Regions from separate parts of the Pantoea sp. nfd-35 genome, predicted to be linked through region 3. Evidence: predicted binding sites of a transcription regulator. Region 3 holds the regulator's gene; each other region holds the start of a gene.
The links. Region 3 encodes PhoB, which activates phosphate uptake and scavenging genes when phosphate is short. Its sites were predicted from a motif close to CTGTCATAAAACTGNCNNAT; they were not measured.
Positions count from the first base shown of each region.

Region 1: the regulator PhoB is predicted to act here: its motif matches at 2,652-2,671, upstream of glpT (glycerol-3-phosphate transporter).
Region 2: the regulator PhoB is predicted to act here: its motif matches at 1,679-1,698, upstream of uvrB (excinuclease ABC subunit UvrB).
Region 4: the regulator PhoB is predicted to act here: its motif matches at 1,685-1,704, upstream of pitA (inorganic phosphate transporter PitA).

Region 1 covers NZ_CP122403.1:4,301,608-4,306,753, forward strand. Annotated here, with positions in the region: gene metR (HTH-type transcriptional regulator MetR) at 1-897, shown strand, start outside; gene P9J57_RS19865 (YehS family protein) at 970-1,449, shown strand; gene P9J57_RS19870 (carboxylate/amino acid/amine transporter) at 1,595-2,455, opposite strand; gene glpT (glycerol-3-phosphate transporter) at 2,808-4,148, shown strand; gene yigL (sugar/pyridoxal phosphate phosphatase YigL) at 4,189-4,989, opposite strand; gene pldB (lysophospholipase L2) at 5,044-5,146, opposite strand, start outside.
Region 2 covers NZ_CP122403.1:3,066,548-3,071,693, forward strand. Annotated here, with positions in the region: gene uvrB (excinuclease ABC subunit UvrB) at 1-1,459, opposite strand, end outside; gene P9J57_RS14265 (ABC transporter ATP-binding protein) at 2,336-3,058, shown strand; gene bioD (dethiobiotin synthase) at 3,044-3,733, opposite strand; gene bioC (malonyl-ACP O-methyltransferase BioC) at 3,727-4,482, opposite strand; gene bioF (8-amino-7-oxononanoate synthase) at 4,466-5,146, opposite strand, start outside.
Region 3 covers NZ_CP122403.1:3,376,267-3,381,412, reverse strand. Annotated here, with positions in the region: gene P9J57_RS15800 (AAA family ATPase) at 1-871, opposite strand, end outside; gene sbcD (exonuclease subunit SbcD) at 868-2,064, opposite strand; gene phoB (phosphate response regulator transcription factor PhoB) at 2,262-2,951, shown strand; gene phoR (phosphate regulon sensor histidine kinase PhoR) at 2,966-4,279, shown strand; gene P9J57_RS15780 (PstS family phosphate ABC transporter substrate-binding protein) at 4,299-5,146, shown strand, end outside.
Region 4 covers NZ_CP122403.1:302,845-307,990, reverse strand. Annotated here, with positions in the region: gene P9J57_RS01415 (D-amino acid dehydrogenase) at 1-407, shown strand, start outside; gene P9J57_RS01410 (BaiN/RdsA family NAD(P)/FAD-dependent oxidoreductase) at 429-1,613, opposite strand; gene pitA (inorganic phosphate transporter PitA) at 1,856-3,358, shown strand; gene uspB (universal stress protein UspB) at 3,395-3,730, opposite strand; gene uspA (universal stress protein UspA) at 4,155-4,592, shown strand; gene rsmJ (16S rRNA (guanine(1516)-N(2))-methyltransferase RsmJ) at 4,646-5,146, opposite strand, start outside.

The DNA of each region.
Region 1 (5,146 bases), 930 kb from region 3:
GCTCTGCAGAATACGGGCTCGCTGGCTGCTGCTGCGGCTCAGCTTCATCAGACACAGTCGGCGTTATCACATCAGTTCAGCGATCTGGAACAGCGGCTGGGATTTCGTTTGTTTGTTCGTAAAAGTCAGCCACTGCGTTTTACCCCGCAGGGCGAAATTTTATTGCAGCTGGCAGAGCAGATACTGCCGCAAATTCAGCAGGCGCTTCAGGCCTGCCACGAACCGCATCAGACCACGCTGCGCGTCGCGATCGAATGCCACAGTTGCATTCAGTGGCTGACACCGGCTTTAGATAAGTTTCGTCAGAGCTGGCCCCAGGTGATGATGGATTTTAAATCGGGCGTAACCTTTGATCCGCAGCCCGCGCTGCAGCAGGGCGAACTGGATATTGTATTGACGTCGGATATCCTGCCGCGCTCAGGCTTGTTCTATTCACCTATGTTTGATTTCGAAGTCCGCCTGGTGCTGGCGCCAGATCACCCTCTGGCGCAGGTTGAACACATTTCACCTGAAGACCTGGCGGATGAAGTGCTAATGATTTATCCGGTACAGCGCCAGCGCCTGGATATCTGGCGCCACTTTCTGCAACCTGCGGGGATCAGTCCGGCGCTCAAGAATGTCGATAACACGCTGCTGATGATTCAAATGGTCTCGGCGCGCATGGGGATTGCTGCGCTGCCGCACTGGGTCGTCGAAAGTTTTGAAAAACAGGGCCTGGTGATCACCAAAACGCTGGGCGAAGGGTTATGGAGTCGTCTTTACGCCGCTGTGCGCGACGGTGAACAGCGCCAGCCGGTACTGGAAGCGTTTATGCGTTTTGCCCGTCAGCATGCCTGCGAGCATCTGCCCTTTGTCAGGGACGCCGCGCCTCCTGCGAAGGTTTTATCGCGTGAGTGACAAAGCTGCGCGATAGCAGGCAAAATCCCCTATAATGCGCAGCCTGTCGATTTACCATGAGAAGATCTCACCATGACTAACAACGATATTCTGCGCAGCGTGCGCTATATGCTCGATCTGAACGATGCCAAAATGGTGGCGATTTTTGCGCTGGCTGAATGTGAAGTGGCTCAGGCGGACATCACCAGTTGGCTGAAGAAAGATGAGGATGCGGCGTTTCGACCCTGCCCCGATGTGGTGATGGGATATTTTCTTAACGGTTTAATTTTTCATCGCCGCGGAAAAAGTGAAGACGCGCCTGCGCCCTCCATCGAGCGCAAGATGAACAACAATATCTTTATGAAAAAGCTGCGCATCGCGTTTGATTTGAAAACTACCGACATTCCTGACGTGCTGAAAAAAGCCAACTTTACGGTCTCTCAGGCTGAGATTGGCGCAATCTTCCGCAAACCGGATCATAAAAACTACCGCGAGTGCGGTGACCAGATCCTGCGTAATTTTCTTAAAGGGCTGACGATGATTCATCGCCCCGCCACAGGTAAACCCGCTTAATCAGAAACGCCCTGACCGGAAGCAGCTCGCCTGTCATGCGGTCTGCTTCCGGTCAGGCTCAGGGGCGTTCACAGCCTGTTTCCAGCCCAGATGCCCTGCATTCCTCTCCCGCTACGGTTTACTCGCTGGCAAGGCCCGCCCCGGACTATCTTGCGCTGTTGCCTACCACCCAGCGCTTATGGACCCACAGCGACGCCATAATCACGATGGCTCCTGCGATAAAGCTTGGCCAGTGCGGTTTTTGCTGCCATATCGCCAGGTTCACCAATAAGCCGGCCGGAACGTGCATGTTATTCATAATGCCCAACGTGCCGGCATCGACCTGCGTCGCGCCGTAGTTCCACATAAAGTAGCCCAGCCCCGAAGCCGCGACGCCCAGCCAGACCAGAATGCCCCATTGCAGCGTCGTGGTAGGCAATTTATGGGGATTGCCCCAGGCTGCCCAGGCAACGATCGCAATCAGAACCGCGCCCAGATAAAACCATGAAAACGCCGTATGTTGCGGCATTGGACGGGTTTCCTGCAAACGTTTGTAGCCCACCATCCCCGCCGCGAAGCAGATATTCGCCAACTGGACCAGCAGCAGACCAAACCAGAAGTTATCGCTGACTTTGTCATAACGAATGATTGCCGCGCCAGCAACGGCCAGCAGCGCACTGAAAATGTAGCCCACGCGCAGGGGCCTTCGGCTTATCAGGTCGTAGATTAAGGTGACATACAGCGGCGTCATTACGGTGAACAGCAGGAATTCTGACACGCTCAGATACAGATAGGCTTCAAAACTCAGCAAATACATAATGCCCAGCTGCAACATCCCTACCAGCATATAGAGCAAGAGCGTCGAAGGCCGATAGCCGCGCCAGCGCAGGAACGGCAGAAACACAATGGCGGCCAGCGCCAGGCGCATCAGCACTGAAAACCAGCTGTCCACTTGCCCGGCAAGGTATTCACCGATCAGGCTAAAGGAGAATGCCCACAGAATGGTAGTAACAATCAATAAAAGCACGGTAACAACCCCGAAATAAACAGAGCGTCAGTGTAAACAATGTCCTGAATCAGAGCTGCATTATCTGGTTGACATCTGGTTATTTACCAGGCGATCAGGCAACGATCCCTCACCCCGACTTTTATCCGCTCAGGAGAGCATGCCTGAGGTTAAAAATGGGCGAAAAAGCGCATCTGCCTGGCATTTTCGCGCCTTACTGTAATAAAACTGTAACAAATTTGTCATTCATCACAGTAACCCAGTCCGCCTCTGTCTATTCTCTGCGCGAAATGGTGCATTGCGAGCACCCTTTTTTCTTTCGACCCAACCTGCTGGGGAATCAAAACCATAATGCGCCCGGAGGGCCACCCTAATGTTAAGTATTTTTAAACCTGCACCACACCAGCCTCAGGTGGCAGAGGATCGTATCGATCCACTCTACCGCCGCCTGCGTTGGCAAATCTTTATCGGTATTTTCTTTGGCTATGCGGCTTACTACCTCGTCAGAAAGAATTTTGCCCTGGCCATGCCTTATCTGGTTGAACAGGGTTTCTCACGAGGCGATCTGGGGTTTGCGCTTTCCGGTATCTCCATCGCTTACGGCTTTTCCAAGTTTATTATGGGCTCGGTGTCCGACCGCTCTAATCCACGGGTCTTTTTACCCGCAGGATTGATCCTGGCCGCTTTCGTGATGCTGTTCATGGGGTTTGTTCCCTGGGCAACCTCCAGCATCATGGTGATGTTTGTGCTGTTGTTTATTTGTGGCTGGTTTCAGGGAATGGGCTGGCCACCCTGCGGACGCACTATGGTGCACTGGTGGTCGCAAAAGGAACGCGGCGGCATTGTCTCGGTGTGGAACTGTGCGCATAACGTCGGCGGCGGCATTCCTCCCCTGCTGTTTCTGCTGGGAATGGCCTGGTTTAACGACTGGAAGGCGGCCCTTTATATGCCGGCCTTTGGCGCCATTGTCATTGCCATCCTGGCCTTTGCCCTGATGCGGGATACGCCGCAGTCCTGCGGTCTGCCGCCCATCGAGGCCTACAAAAACGATTATCCGGCTGACTACAACGAAAGCCATGAAGAAGAGTTCACGGCGAAACAAATCTTCATGAAGTATGTTCTGCCGAATAAATTACTTTGGTATATCGCCCTGGCAAACGTGTTTGTTTATCTGCTGCGTTACGGCATTCTGGACTGGTCACCGACTTACCTCAAAGAGGTGAAACACTTCACGCTGGATAAGTCGTCCTGGGCTTACTTCTTCTATGAGTATGCGGGGATCCCTGGCACGCTACTGTGCGGCTGGATGTCCGATAAGGTGTTTCGCGGAAACCGTGGCGCGACGGGCGTGTTCTTTATGACGCTGGTGACCATCGCAACGGTGGTTTACTGGTTAAATCCGCCGGGTCATCCCGGTGTGGACATGGCCTGTATGATTATTATTGGCTTCCTGATCTACGGGCCGGTGATGCTGATAGGACTCCACGCGCTGGAGCTGGCGCCGAAAAAAGCCGCCGGGACGGCCGCGGGCTTTACCGGGCTGTTCGGTTATCTGGGAGGATCGGTTGCAGCCAGCGCCATTGTGGGTTACACGGTGGACTATTTTGGCTGGGATGGCGGATTTTTAGTCATGATTGTGGGCTGTGTGCTGGCAGTGATCTTGTTGCTGCTCACTATGGTCAGCGAGCATAAACACAAGCAAAAACTGGCCTAGCCGTCAGAAGGCCGGTTAACCGGCCTTCTGCTCAGGCGCACTACGATAAATACAACTTTCTGAGCGTCGCCGGCACGGCATCCTCAACATTGCTGCCAATCACTTCCAGCTCTGGCAGGGTATCTTTCAGGCGCTGGTGCGCATTAGCCATAATGCAGCCCTTGCCCGCCATACTCAGCATTTCGACGTCGTTCATACCATCACCAAAGGCAATACAGTCTTTCAGCGTAAAGCCTAACTGTTTTGCCACAGATTCGAGCGCGTGGCCTTTTGAGACGCCGCCCGCCATCACTTCCAGACAGGTGGGCAGTGAAAAACTGACGTTGACCCTGTCTCCCCAACGCGCTTCAATCGCCAGCTCCATTGGAATAAGGTGTTCAGGCTCTTCGCAGGTGAAAAAGACTTTGCTGATGCCGTCAGTGGGCAATATGCCCGGTTCATAAACCTGATAATGAAAATCAGATTCGCGAAAATAATCTTTCTCTGCCGGACTGCAACGGCTGACAAACCACTCATCGTCACGATAAACATGGGTCAGCACTTCCGGATGATGGTACTGCAGGCCGAACAGGTCCTGGGCGATATCCCAATCCAGGTTATGGCTAAAAATCAGTTCGCCGGCTGGATTATGCACACGGGCACCGTTTGACGTAATCATATACGCCGGAATCCCCAGCTTGTCGCGCATTTGTCCAACATCAATGTGATGGCGGCCCGTGGCGAAAATAAAGTGAATGCCTTTTGCCACCAGCTGCTGCAACGTTTCTCGGGCATCAGGCGTGAGGCGGTGTTCGGGAGAGAGCAGTGTGCCGTCCAGGTCGGACACAACAATGTGGTACATGAAAACCTCGGGTATCTGTGTCGGTTGGCCGTAGCCGGTAATGTAAACGGATAACTAGTGATGCGATAAAAAGAAATCGACGATCCCATTCAATGCTTCGGCGCGCATGCTGTCTTTTTCAAACAGAATCTCGTGGCGTGCACCTTTAATAACCTGG
Region 2 (5,146 bases), 310 kb from region 3:
CCATCCTTTCCACCGTGTCGATATCCGAGTGCAGATAGCGCACCTTTTCACCGTGCTCTTCAAGGTACTCTGTCAGATCTTCCGCCATGCGTTTAGTCAGGACGGTCACCAGGACGCGCTCGTTGATCGTAACGCGCTGGCGGATCTCAGACAGTAAATCATCAACCTGCGTCGCCACGGGGCGGACCTCAAGAATCGGATCCAGCAGGCCGGTTGGACGCACCACCTGATCGATGACCTCGTCGCCGGATTTCTCCAGCTCATATTTGCCCGGCGTTGCCGACACATAGATCGTCTGAGGGGCCAGCGCTTCAAACTCTTCGAACTTCATCGGACGGTTATCAAGCGCCGAAGGCAGTCGGAAACCGTACTCTACCAACGTCTCTTTACGTGCACGGTCGCCACGGTACATGCCGCCAATTTGGGGAATCGTGACGTGGGACTCATCCACCACCAGCAGGCCATCTGCGGGGAGATAGTCAAACAGCGTAGGCGGCGCCTCTCCCGGCCCACGGCCTGACAGGTAACGCGAGTAGTTTTCGATGCCGGAGCAGTAGCCCAGCTCGCCCATCATCTCCAGATCAAACTGGGTGCGCTGAGTGATGCGCTGCTCTTCCAGCAGTTTGTTGTTTTCCAGCAGGGTTTTACGCCGGTCGGCCAGCTCAACCTTGATGTCTTCCATGGCCTGCAGAATGCGCTCACGCGGCGTAACGTAGTGCGTTTTCGGATAGATGGTAAAACGCGGTACAACCGATTCAACCTGCCCGGTGAGCGGATCAAACAGGGACAGGCGCTCGACCTCTTCGTCAAATAACTCCACCCGCAGTGCCATATCATCGGACTCTGCCGGAAAAATATCGATGACCTCGCCACGCACCCGGAAGGTGCCGCGCTGAAACGCCTGGTCGTTGCGCGTGTACTGCAGCTCTGACAAGCGACGCAGAATGCTGCGCTGGTCGATGATCATACCGCGCGTCAGGTGCAGCATCATTTTCAGATAAAGATCGGGATCGCCCAGACCGTAAATGGCCGACACCGAGGCAACGACGATAACATCACGCCGCTCCAGTAATGCTTTAGTGGCGGAAAGACGCATCTGCTCGATGTGTTCGTTAACCGAGGCGTCTTTTTCGATAAAGGTGTCAGAGCTTGGGACATAGGCTTCAGGCTGGTAGTAATCGTAATAGGAGACAAAAAACTCCACCGCGTTGTCCGGGAAAAACTCCTTCATCTCACCATACAGCTGGGCCGCCAGCGTTTTGTTCGGTGCCAGCACCATGGTGGGCCGGTTAAGATCGGCGATCACGTTAGCCACGGTAAAGGTTTTACCCGATCCGGTAACGCCTAATAGCGTCTGGTGCGCCAGGCCATCTTCCAGTCCGGCTTCAAGACGACGGATCGCCTCTGGCTGATCGCCGGAAGGCTTGAAAGCGGAGTTCAGTTTAAAATCTTTACTCATGAATGCGGTTCCTGCAGATGAAAGACGGCGGGCAGCCCATTATTTTACTCTGCTATGGCGATTTTGCCAGAAAAAAATACTGGATATAATAACAGTATTGATGCACAGTAACGGCAACCACTTTACGCTTGACTCTTTGACATTATCGCGCGCGCTAACCGGATTCTGTTGCGCAAGGTTATCCCCAAGCCCGATATTGATTTAACATTTGTCAAGCATGTGTCATAAAATTGCAGTTTGATGAATCGGCCCCAATCCGGCAGGCTTGTTTTTTGCTAAGTCACTGAATTAATGTCGTTACTTTAAAAAGCCCAGATTCTCATCATCGGGTTACCAGGCCCCGTATTTCCTCGCTTCCAACCTGTTTTCATTACCTAATGCACAAGGTTATCCACAGGAATAGTGGATAACTAATGACAGCCCTTTGCACATCGGCTGTGTATAATTTTTTTCACTCTCCTTTGGGCGATAAAAAAATATTTTTTTTCGCTTATTTTCTGACGCTAACGGGTAGTGATTTAGCTATCAGCGCAATCCGTGCCTTGATCGGCGACAAGTGCGTCTCACTTTTCTTTTTTTTATTGCCCCATTAACGAGCAGGTGCACTTCCCGGCTTCATGAACCTGCACCAACGCTGTACCGCGTAAGCGTCCTGACGTGGAATTGTTAACTTTTATTTATCTTTAAACAGGGTGATTTTCACTGGTTAGCCCCGACTCCACTCGCCGTTGAGACTCTGGCCTGGTAATTGCATGCTCTCTCATCTGAGTGTTACAGGCAGTAGCCGCGTGAAATGCGCCGCTATCTCATTAGAGCGATTTACCAGAAATGAACGGCGAAAGCATTCAGGTTAATTATCTGGAAGGAGCGCGTCAGATGCTAAGTTTACGGTCGGTGAATCAGTTTTACGGTAAAAATCATATTCTCTGGAATGTGGATCTTGATCTGCCTCCCGGCACCTGCACCGGCATACTGGGACGCCCCGGTATGGGAAAAACCACGCTGGTGAACTGCATTATGGGCAAGCTACCGATTAACAGCGGGACGATCAGCTGGCAGCAGGATGGCTCGCCGCCGGAAGACCTGCTCTCGCAGCCTGCTGAGCTGCGGGCCCGACAGGGGATCGGGTTTGTTCCGCAGGGGCGCCACATTTTTACTCAGATGAGCGTTGAGGATAATTTACTGATTGCCTTACTGGCAGGTGCACAGGCGAATGACGCTTATCGGGCGATCCCGGAAATGATCTTTGATCTGTTACCCGCGCTCTATTCGCTGCGTCAGCAGCGCAGCGGCGACTTGCCGGTCTATCAGCAGCAGCAGTTGGCACTGGCCCGTGCGCTGGTGCTGCAGCCCCGCCTGTTGATTCTGGATGAGCCCGCCGACGGCATGGCGCCCTGGCTGGAAGAAGAGATGGGGAATCTGATTCGTCGCCTTAATCGTGACTACGGCCTGACGATTCTGCTGCTTGAACAGCGCGTCTCGCTGATTCGCCGCGTGGCTGACAACTTTCTCCTGCTGCATCGCGGGCGCAATGTAGCACAGGGTAACGTCGCCCAGCTGGATGACGCGACCCTGGAGAAGTGGTTAACGGTGGCCTGATCGATCCGGCAGCGTCAGATAATGTCCACAGTTTGCCTGCTGGTCTTCCTGGGTTAGCCAGGGGATCACGCCCAGGCAAGGTGCAGGAAGCCGCTGCGTTAAGGCCGCCAGGTAGGCCTGATAACGCTGGCCGGGTGGCTGTACCGTATTGGCGATCCAGCCCGCCAGGTGCAGGCCGCGTGCGCGAATCGCATCGGCAGTCAGCATGGCATGATTGATACATCCCAGCTTGACGCCCACCACCAAAATGACCGGTAGCTGCTCCTCCTCGACCCAGTCTGCATAGGTTTGCGTCTCAGAAAGCGGCGTGTACCAGCCGCCCGCACCTTCCACCAAAATCCATTCTGCCAGCGGCTCAAGTTCCCGCAGCCCCGCCGACAGCGTGGCAAACTCAATCGGTCTGCCCTCATCCGCGCTGGCGATATGAGGTGAAGTCGGCTCCATAAACGCCAGTGGATTGACCTGTTCGTAGCGCAGCGGGACGTTGCTGTAACGCTGTAAGGTCAGCGCATCACTGTTGCGCACGCCTGCTGCGGTGAGCTCGCAGCCTGAGGCCACAGGTTTATAGCCCGCGCTGCGGTAGCCTGCGGCGGTGGCAGCCTGCAGCAGCGCCGCACTGGCAACCGTTTTACCGACTTCGGTGTCGGTACCGGTAACAAACCAGCGATTCAACATTGTGTCACTCCAAACATAAGATGGTAACTGAGGCGGAAACCCTGCTCATCCCGCGGCCAGTGGGCTTCGAGCTGAGCAAGACGCTGGCGCGTTAATACGCAGCCAGACCGTCCGGTATGCAGATGCGTTGCCCCGATGCCCTTCAGGGAGCGCATTGCACTCAGCGCATCGGGAAAATGCAGGGTAAGGGTTTGCGCATGGCAGCGCAGACGCTGTGTTTCACAGGCGGCAGCAATCTCCTGTGCAGGCAAAAAGCGGTTCGCATGGAGACGGCCATCCACCTGTGACCAGGCCTGATGCACTTCTTGCAGGGAGCCCGCGCTCAGGGTGGAAAACAGCAGACAGCCGCCGGGCCTGAGTACCCGGTTAAACTGCATCAGCGCCGCCTGAAGATTCTCGCTCCACTGCACCACCAGATTGCTCCATACGAGGTCAACAGACTGGTCTGCCAGTGGCAGAGCATCAATATCGCCGGCCAGATAGTGATGCGCGGCCCCGTTTTGCCGGGCCTGTTGCAGCATCTGCGGGGAAAGATCCAGCGCCGTGACCTCTTTACCCCGATCGCGCCATATCCGGCTGTACCAGCCGGTTCCGCATCCGGCATCCAGCAGTTGCAAACCGCTGTGCGCTGGCACCTGCGCCAGTAGCGCGTCCCCGCTCAGCCGCTGGAGTTCAGCATAGTGATCATACTGAGATGCGGCGCGGCCAAATGCCCGTGCAACCGCGCCTTTATCAACCTGCAGCGTCATACAGCGCCTCCAGCAGGGCATCAATATCCTCTGGCTCATGGACGGCGGTAAGCGTGATGCGCAGACGGGCCGTGCCCGGCGGCACGGTCGGCGGACGGATCGCACTGACCCAGCAGCCCGCCCTGGCCAGGCGCGCAGACAGCGCCAGCGCCTCGCCGTTATCCCCGACGATTAATGGCTGAATGGCGCTGGACGACGCCATAAGTTGCCAGGGCAACGAGGCCGCGCCGTGCCGGAAATGGGCGATATTACGCGCGAGACGTTGACGGCGGTCATCACCCGCCTGCACCTGTTTCAGCGACGCTAACAGCGCACTGGCCTGGGCTGGCGGCATCGCCGTGGAGTAAATCAGATGACGGGAAAATTGCACAAAGTAATCGGCGGTCGCCTCATCACACAACAGCGCGGCCCCGCTTACGCCAAAGGCTTTGCCAAAGGTCACCACCAGCAGGTCGGGTTTCATGCCCTGTGCCCAACAGCTGCCACGTCCCTGCTCGCCCGTCACCCCTATGCCGTGCGCATCATCGACCAGCAAAAAGGCACCGGCATGTTTCGCCCGGTCGGCGATCGCCTGAAGGGGCGCGCTGTCGCCGTCCATACTGAAAACCCCTTCGGTTACCACCAGCGTTTGCCCTTCGCAGGGCGCATCGAGGCGCTTAGCCAG
Region 3 (5,146 bases):
TTTCTGCCGGTTCACTTCGTGCCAGACGCTGGCGATCGGCCTCTGCCGCCTGACTCGCCGCGTTGGCGGCCTGACGGGCGGCGTTCACCTGTTCAGCATCCGCGCTCAGCTGCTGTGCCAGCTGCAGCCACTGCTGCTGCCGCTGAGCGGTGTCAAACTGACGGCTGAGTTGCTGCTCGGCCTCAGTCAGGGCTGCCTGCTGTTGCTGCAGCCCGGCGCGGGTCGCCTCATCAAGCAGTGCCATGCCGCCTGCCCGACTGCGCATCAGTTCCAGCGCATTTTTGGCTTCTTTATGGCGCTCAAACGCGGCCATGGAAACCAGCCCGTAAATTTCCGTTCCGGTCAGCTCTTCCAGCAGCTCTGCGCGCTCATTCGCTTTGGCGTTAAGAAATGCGGCGAACTGGCCCTGTGACAGCATCATTGAACGGGTAAAACGTTCAAAATCCAGGCCGCTAAGCGTTTCGGTAAGCTTGAGCTTGTCGCCCACTTTGTCTGCAACGATCTGATTATCTGCGCAGCGAGCCAGCTCGACGCGGGGAGCCTGCAGTTTGCCGTCGGCCGTGCCTCGTGCGCGGTTCTGGCTCCAGAATGCCCGCCAGGCCTCACCTTTGATTTCAAACTCGACTTCGGCCAGGCACTCGGCGCAGTCGCGCGTCATCAGCGGGTTGTGGCCCTGAGAAATCGCACCCAGGCGCGGCGTCTGGTGATACAGCGCCAGGCAGATAGCGTCCAGTAAGGTGGTTTTACCGGCACCTGTCGCGCCGGTAATGGCAAACAGACCATTACTGGCGAAAGGTTCGGTGCGAAAATCGATAAACCATTCTCCTTTCAGCGCATTCAGGTTTTTGAATCGCAGCGTGAGGATCTTCATGGGTTCGCCTCCAGGTCGGCCAGCGTCTGCTTAAACAGGGTCGTGACCTGGACGATCTGCTTGTCATCAAGCTCCTCATTAAGCGCCAGGCGTCGGGCAAAAACCTCTTCGACCTTAAGTTCGCTCAGGGTTTCGTTATCCGTTTGCGCCAGGCTGTGCTGGCGCTGTTCACGACTGCGGCGTAATAGCAGCACTTCCACCGGTAAATCTGCCGTCAGCGCTTCAACCTGGCGCTGCAGATCGCTTAAGTACTCTTGGGTGGTGACTTCTATATCGAGCCAGACCGGCTTCTCTCCGCTGGGAGGGGAAAGGTGAGCGAGCTGCTCACTGATTTGCGCCAGAGAGCCTTTAAGCATCTGCATCGGCTGGAAGGTGGGAACCGGCAGGGTCAGGGTTTCCAGGCCGCGCGGGCTGAAAGTCAGCAGACAGACACTTTTTTCGCTGCCCAGCTCGTCAAAGCTCAGCGGAATAGGGGAGCCGCTGTAGCGAATATGGTCGCTGTTCGCGACGCGCTGAGCGCGATGAATATGTCCAAGGGCGATGTAATCGGCCGGCGGAAACGCCGAGGCAGGAAACGCATCCAGCGTGCCGATGTAGATATCGCGCACGGAGTCACTTTTGCTGACGCCAAGGGCGGTAAGATGGCCGGTCGCCACGATCGGCAGGGACATGTTCAGCGCCTGTGCCGCCGCGAAGCTGCGCTGATAATGGGCGCTGATGGCCTCCAGCAGGCTGAGCTGTTTATCCCGTCCAGACTGACCGGCCTGGCTGCGCATAATGTCGCGCGGGCGCAGATAGGGAATCGCGCACAGCAGCGCGCCGGGTTCACCCTGACGGGTTGTCAGGATCATGACGTCGTCACTCTCCTGCGGCGTGGCAACGACCCGGGTGTTCAGACAGGCCAGCAGTTCGCGCGATTCATTCAGCGTTGCCACCGAGTCATGATTGCCCGCCAGCACCACCAGTTGACAGCCGCTGGGTTGTAACGCCACCACGAAGCGGTTAAACATTTCACGCGCATAGCTGGGCGGCGTACCGGTATCAAACAGGTCGCCCGCCACAATCAGCGCATCGACCTGATGCTGTTCGATCTGTATTAACAGCCAGTCAAGAAAGGCCTGGTGCTCGGCGGCGCGGCTCTTGTTATAGAAGAACTGCCCCAGGTGCCAGTCCGCGGTGTGAATAATGCGCATAAAACTCCCTGCCAAATCGATTTGCCCGGCAATTATACTGGCTCAGTCACTAAAGCCACAAAACATGTCGTCATGTTGTCATAAATGGTTGTTGCAGGCCGGTTTTTATGGCTAACTTTTTCATAAAAGTGTCACAAAACTGACGCATAATGGCGCCGCAAATATCAGTGAAAGCCGTCCTACCTGCAGGAGTAATAATGGCTAAGCGCATTTTAGTTGTGGAAGATGAAGCTCCAATCCGTGAAATGTTATGTTTCGTACTGGAACAAAACGATTATCAGCCGATTGAGGCAGAAGATTATGACAGCGCCGTCAGCAAGCTGATTGAACCCTGGCCTGACCTGATCCTGCTGGACTGGATGTTACCCGGCGGCAGCGGCATACAATTTATTAAACATCTTAAGCGTGAAGCCATGACGCGTGATATACCGGTCATGATGCTCACCGCGCGCGGCGAGGAAGAAGATCGGGTACGCGGACTGGAAGTCGGTGCCGATGACTACATCACCAAACCGTTTTCCCCGAAAGAGCTGATGGCGCGAATTAAAGCCGTTATGCGTCGTATTTCGCCGATGGCGGTAGAAGATGTGATCGAAATGCAGGGCCTGAGCCTGGATCCCTCTTCGCATCGCGTGATGTCAGAAACCACACCGCTGGAAATGGGGCCGACAGAATACAAGCTGCTGCATTTCTTTATGACCCATCCTGAACGTGTTTACAGCCGTGAGCAGTTACTCAATCATGTCTGGGGCACTAACGTCTATGTTGAAGATCGTACGGTTGACGTTCATATTCGTCGTTTACGCAAGGCGCTGGAACTGACCGGCCACGATCGCATGGTACAAACCGTACGCGGAACAGGTTATCGTTTCTCTGCCCGCTTTTAAACGGAGCTTTAACCGTGCTGGAACGCCTCTCCTGGAAGAGATTACTGTCCGAACTGGTGCTGGCGTGTCTGCCTGCGCTGGTGCTCGGCCTGCTGTTCGGCTATTTGCCGTGGCTGCTGTTACTGAGCGTAGTCGGTATTTTACTGTGGCATTTTTACAACCTGATGCGCCTGTCTCACTGGCTGTGGCTGGATCGCACGATGACGCCACCGTCCGGGCAGGCCAGTTGGGAACCGCTGTTTTACGGGTTGTATCAAATGCAACTGCGCAACCGGCGGCGGCGGCGCGAATTAGGTAATCTGATTAAGCGGTTTCGCAGCGGCGCGGAGTCGCTGCCGGACGCCGTGATACTCACCACCGAAGAGGGCACTATTTTCTGGTGCAATGGCCTGGCCCAGCAGCACCTGGGGCTGCGCTGGCCAGAAGATAACGGGCAAAATATCCTTAATCTGCTGCGTTATCCTGAATTTTCTCGCTATCTACGGCAACGTGATTTCGATAAGCCGCTTACGCTGGTGCTGAATAACCAGCACCACATGGAATTCCGTGTGATGCCCTACAGCGAAGGCCAGTGGCTGATGGTGGCTCGCGACGTGACCCAGATGCATCAGCTTGAAGGGGCACGGCGAAACTTCTTTGCCAACGTCAGCCATGAACTGCGCACGCCTTTAACGGTGCTTCAGGGCTATCTGGAAATGATGAATGACTCCGTCATGAATCAGCGCTCACGGGACAAAGCGTTGCACACCATGTCGGAGCAAACCCGGCGAATGGATAGCCTGGTCAAACAGCTCCTGACGCTGTCGCGCATCGAGGCGGCTCCGGCCATTAATCTGAAAGAAAAGGTTGATGTACCGGTTATGCTCAAACTCCTGCAGCATGAAGCTGAAACCCTGAGCGGCGGACGTCACGCCATCCATTTTCATACCGATCCTCACCTGAAAGTGTTTGGCAATGATGAACAATTACGCAGTGCTATCTCCAACCTGGTCTACAACGCGGTGAACCACACGCCCGAGGGGACGCGCATTGATATCAGCTGGCTGCGCAGCAAGCAGGGCGCGGTATTTACAGTCTGTGATAACGGCCCCGGCATTCCACCTGAGCACATTCCGCGCCTGACAGAACGGTTTTATCGGGTGGATAAAGCGCGTTCACGTGCGACCGGCGGCAGCGGTCTTGGGCTGGCCATCGTGAAGCATGCGCTCAGCCATCACAATGCGCGGCTGGAGATCACCAGCATCCCGCACCAGGAAACCTGTTTTACCTTTACCCTGGCACCACGGTTGATTGTGACTAACGGGATGCAGGAGAATGCGGTTCATTAACTGCTGACGGACCGGAACGATGCGCCTTCTTTTTTTGCTGTTCTTTTCTCTCTTGCCTGCCTTGGTGCAGGCGCAGCCTGTGATGCTTTCAGGCAATCTCAGCAGCGCAGGCTCGGACACGCTCGGCTATCTGATGACCCTGTGGGGCGATGACTTTAGCCGTCAGTCACCCGGGGTAAATGTGCAGGTTCAGGCATCGGGCTCCTCAACGGCGCCAACCGCGCTGACAGCCGGATCCGTCCAGTTAGGGGCAATGAGCCGTCCCATGCAGGCGGATGAGCGCCAGGCGTTTGAGGCGCGATACGGTTATCCTCCGTTGGCCGTGCCGGTGGCGATGGACGCGTTGGTGGTGGTGGTCAACCAGCGCAATCCGCTGACGTCCATCGATCCCCGCCAGCTTGATGCGTTGTTCTCCGTCACGCGTCTGTGTGGCGCACACCAGGTGCCCGAACGCTGGGGCGATTTGGGTCTGCATCAGGCTGAGTGGCAGCAGCGATCTATCCAGCGCTATGGCCGCAACTCGGCCTCCGGCACATGGGGATTCTTCAAGCAGCAGGCGCTGTGTCAGGGCGATTTCCGCAACGACGTGGCGGAGTTTCCCGGCTCGGCGGCGGTGGTACAGGCGGTCGCTGGGGATCCGCGCAGCATCGGTTATGCCAGCTTCGGTTTTCACCTGAGTGGGGTAAAACTGCTGCCGGTTATCACAAAAAGGGGGGAAGCCGTTGCGCCCGATCCTGAATCCATCCGCAGCGGTCGCTATCCCTGGGCACGTCCGCTCTATCTGTACGTTAATAAAGTGCCAGGTAAGCCCTTACCGCCATTGTTAGCCGCCTTTCTGGAACAGGTTCTGTCTAAATCAGGGCAGCA
Region 4 (5,146 bases), 1.3 Mb from region 3:
CCGATGCGTCCGCCGCGCCAGTGTCCACGGTGCTGGATGAAACCTACAAAATTGCCATTACGCGCTTTGATGATCGCATTCGCGTGGGCGGTATGGCGGAAATTGTGGGATACAGCAACACCCTGCTGCCTGCCAGACGGCAAACACTCGAAATGGTAGTGAACGACCTTTATCCCCGTGGCGGTCGCGTTGAGCAGGCAACCTTCTGGACCGGGTTACGTCCCATGACGCCTGACGGCACGCCCATCGTCGGCCATACACATTTCAGCAACCTGTGGCTGAATACCGGCCACGGTACGCTGGGCTGGACGATGGCCTGCGGCTCCGGCCAGCTGTTGAGTGATGTGATTTCAGGCAAACCGCCCGAGATTGCCCATGCGGACTATGCGGTTTCGCGTTATGCCTGAGTGCAGGGCGAGATGGCGACCTTACAGCGCCTGGGCACAGGCCCAGGCCGAACTCCAGGCCCACTGGAAATTATAGCCGCCGAGCCAGCCGGTCACGTCCACCACCTCACCGATAAAATACAGCCCCGGTACGTCCCGCGCTTCCATTGTCTTCGATGACAGTTGAGTAGTATCAACGCCACCGAGGGTCACTTCGGCGGTGCGATAACCTTCGGTGCCGTTAGGCTGAACCTGCCAGCCGTGCAGCGTCTGCACCAGCTCTGTTTGCTGCTTGCGGTTAAGTTGCTTCAGCGTCACATCCGGCACGACGTTCATATCCTGTAGGACCTCCACCAGGCGCTTGGGCAGAATTTTCGCCAGGCTGTTTTTCAGGCTCAGATTCGGATGCGCCTCACGTTGAATCGTCAGGAAATCCTCAAGACGGGTGGCCGGAGAGAGGTCCACAGTGAGGTATTCGCCCGGCTGCCAGTAGCTGGAAATCTGCAATATTGCCGGGCCGGACAGGCCGCGGTGGGTGAACAACATCGCCTCTTTGAACAGGGTGCCGTCTTTTGCCGCAATGGTCGTATCCAGCGCAACGCCTGACAGCGTCTGCAACTGTTCCAGGAGTGGTTTATGTAAGGTAAAGGGCACCAGCGCCGCGCGCGTGGGCAGCACCTTCAGCCCAAACTGCTCAGCAATTTTATAGCCAAACGGTGATGCACCCAGGCCCGGCATGGAAAGGCCGCCACTGGCAATGACCAGCTTCTCAGCCTGAACCGCGCTGCCGTTGAGCTGCAGGCTGTAGCCCGCATCATCCCGGGTTACGCTCAGTATTTCGCTGCGCAGCCGAACGGTGACGCCACCTTTGTCACATTCGGCCATTAATAAATCGACCACCTGCTGGGCAGAATCATCGCAAAACAGCTGCCCCAGGGTTTTCTCATGCCAGGCGATACCGTGGCGATTCACCAGATCGATAAAATCCCATTGGGTATAGCGCGCGAGAGCCGACTTACAAAAGTGGGGATTATTCGACAGGTAAGCGGCCGGTTCAGTGTAGAGATTGGTGAAATTGCAGCGCCCACCGCCCGACATCAAAATCTTGCGTCCCGGCTTCTTGCCGTTATCCAGCAGTAATACGCGGCGACCACGCTGTCCGGCCTGCGCAGCACAAAAAAGCCCGGCAGCGCCTGCCCCAATTACGATAACGTCAAACTGTTCCACTGCTTTTGCCCACCAGGTAAGAGAGGGGCAGATTGTAGTGATCTGCTCCTGTGGATGCCAGTGTCAAAATTTTGCCGTAAATATGTCACAATGTAACCAGCTAATTTTTATAGCTTTTGTATCTTTTCACCGGGTTAATTGACACTTTTAGTCCAAATCATGACTATATTTTCCTTTCCCAGACAGCATGTTGTCGCGGATAATGCGCCGCGTTCATGTCCTCCAAAAATGGCGTAACGTCTATGCTACATCTGTTTGCTGGTCTCGATCTTAGCACCGGCCTGTTACTGATACTTGCTCTGCTGTTTGTATTGTTTTACGAAGCAATTAACGGCTTTCATGATACGGCCAACGCGGTTGCGACGGTCATCTACACCCGTGCCATGCGGGCGCAGCTTGCCGTTTTAATGGCAGGCGTCTTCAACTTCTTTGGTGTATTGCTCGGCGGATTAAGCGTGGCTTACGCTATCGTGCATATGCTGCCTACCGATCTGCTGCTGAATGTCGGATCGGCCCACGGTCTCGCCATGGTCTTTTCCATGCTGCTGGCGGCGATTATCTGGAACCTGGGTACCTGGTATTTGGGCCTGCCCGCGTCCAGTTCCCATACCTTAATCGGCGCGATTATCGGCATTGGCCTGACGAACGCGTTGATGAGCGGCACATCGGTCGTTGATGCGCTTAACATCCCGAAAGTGCTGAATATTTTCCTGTCTCTGATTCTTTCCCCTATTGTCGGACTGGTGATTGCGGGCAGCCTAATTTTTCTTCTCCGCCGTTACTGGAGTAACACCAAAAAGCGTGCGCGTATTCATATGACGCCCGCCGATCGCGAGAAGATTGATGGCAAGAAAAAACCGCCTTTCTGGACGCGCACGGCACTGATTATCTCCGCCATTGGTGTCAGTTATTCACACGGTGCGAACGACGGGCAGAAAGGCATTGGCCTGATCATGCTGGTTCTGATAGGCGTTGCGCCAGCCGGCTTCGTGGTGAATATGAACGCATCGGGTTACGACATTACGCGTACACGGGATGCGGTCAATCATCTTGAGCAGTATTATCAACAGCACCAGGCCTCACTGAACCACATCATCGAGATGGCGCCGCCTAAGCTGCCCACCCCGGAAGAAGTGGCGCCGGTATCATCGACAGAGTTTCATTGCGACAGTGCTCGTGCGCTGCAGGCCGTGCAACGTGCTCAGTTGCTGCTGAATAACCTGCAAAGCTACAGCGATCTGTCCGTCGAGCAGCGTAGTCAGATGCGTCGCCTGCTGCTGTGTATTTCCGACACCGCCGATAAAGCGGCGAAGCTGCCGGAAACCTCTCCAGACGATAAACGTTTCCTGGGCAAGCTCAAAGGCGATCTGTTGAACACCATTGAGTACGCGCCGGTATGGATCATCATGGCAGTTGCGCTGGCATTAGGCGTCGGCACCATGATCGGCTGGCGTCGCGTGGCCACCACCATCGGTGAGAAAATTGGTAAGAAGGGCATGACCTATGCGCAGGGCATGTCTGCGCAGGTGACGGCGGCCGTGTCGATAGGCATCGCCAGCTACACCGGCATGCCGGTCTCCACCACGCATATCCTCTCTTCTTCCGTTGCCGGCACCATGCTGGTTGACGGCGGCGGCTTGCAGGGCAAAACCATCAAAAACATCGCCATGGCGTGGGTATTTACCCTGCCGGTCTGTATTTTGTTATCGGGTTCGCTCTACTGGATAGCGCTGAAACTCATCTGATTCGGCGGCATACCAGGGCGACTTCGGTCGCCCTTTTTAATGCCAGATGGCCAGCGCAATCAGGCTGATAATCACCAATCCACACAGTGAACTGGTTAAGATAAACAGACCTCTCACCCGCTCACACCGGCGAATGAATTCGTCGTCATGATGATCAAGATAGCGCCTAGCCCAGATGTAACGCACCAGCCGCACCTGCTTGCCGGGCTGACCATGGGATGTGAAAAATCCCGCGCCATCAACATACTGATAGAGCAGCGGATCACAGCCACGCAGAACCACCAACAGCGCACGCAGCGATGAGAAATAGCGCGCCATATTCACAATACATACCACACAAAGAGCCCAAAAAAGCGCGATAGTGCTGATCATGTCATCCTCCTTACCGGCACCGCAGCAGGGTGCTGAGCGCGCACCCTGTTGAACAGTCCCTGCAGAATTAGCCAACAACCCCATAAAGCGATTTGTAGTTTTATTTTTGAATCATCAGAAAAGTAGCAACCGTGTGACGCAGGCTGCTTTTTTCAGTTTAGGAGAAATGTTCAATTTTTTACCAGCGAGGATTTTCGTTTTATACGAGTAAAAATCGTTCATCATTGATCTTATTCACAACCCAGGCGGCTTCAGAAGCATTTGTTAACACACAGGGCTATACTTTGAGGTATAACAACATCATCGCCTGTGCTGTACATTAATCATCTCGGTGGCGCTCATCGCCCGTTCGCGCAATGGATTTCGCAACTGTGACGCGTCTGGAAACCGCTGCCATTCTGAATCTCGTGGAAGGAGTAATATCATGGCTTATAAACATATCCTGATTGCAGTCGATCTTTCGCCAGAAAGCCAGTTGTTAGTGGATAAAGCTGTCTCACTCGCGCGCCCTTACGACGCAAAAATCTCGCTGATTCATGTCGATGTTAATTACTCGGATCTCTACACCGGCCTGATTGATGTCAACCTGGGAGATATGCAAAAGCGTATTTCTGAGGAAACGCATCTGGCGCTAAAAAGCCTGTCCGATGCCGCGGGCTACCCTATCACCGAAACCCTGAGCGGCAGTGGCGACCTGGGGCAGGTGCTGGTGGATGCGATTAAGAAATACGATGTGGACATGGTGGTGTGCGGTCATCATCAGGACTTCTGGAGCAAGCTGATGTCGTCTGCCCGCCAGTTGATCAATACCGTGCACATCGACATGCTGATTGTGCCGCTGCGTGACGAAGAGGATGAATAATTCGCGAGCGTTAAGCCGGTGCGACTGAGGTGCCGACCGGCTTAAAACCACGATTAAGACAGAGGCGGATAGATATCGAAGCGGTGGCTTTTGGTGACCACCGCAGACTGCGTGGCAACACCGGCCAGCGGTGGCGCGTAGTCGGGACGCTTCACCACAATACGTTTCTTTGCCAGACGGCGAGCCGGTGCCAGCAGTGCGTCGGCATCTTCATCCGCCCCCACCAGCGACTGAAAGACCCGCATCTCTTTTTTTACCATGGCGCTTTTTTGCCGATGGGGATACATAGGATCGAGATACACCACGTCCGGCTGCGGGGTAATATCGGTCAGAGCCTGAATGCTGGAAGCATGAATCAGCGTCAGGCGTTCGCGCAGCCAGCCGCCAATTTCTGCATCTTCATAGCCACGCGTCAGCCCGTCCTCCAGCAGTGCGGCCACCACCGGATGGCGCTCCAGCATGCGAACCCGACAGCCCAGCGCGGCCAGCACAAAAGCATCCCGTCCTAATCCGGCGGTGGCGTCCACCACATCGGGCAGGTAGGTCCCTTTTAT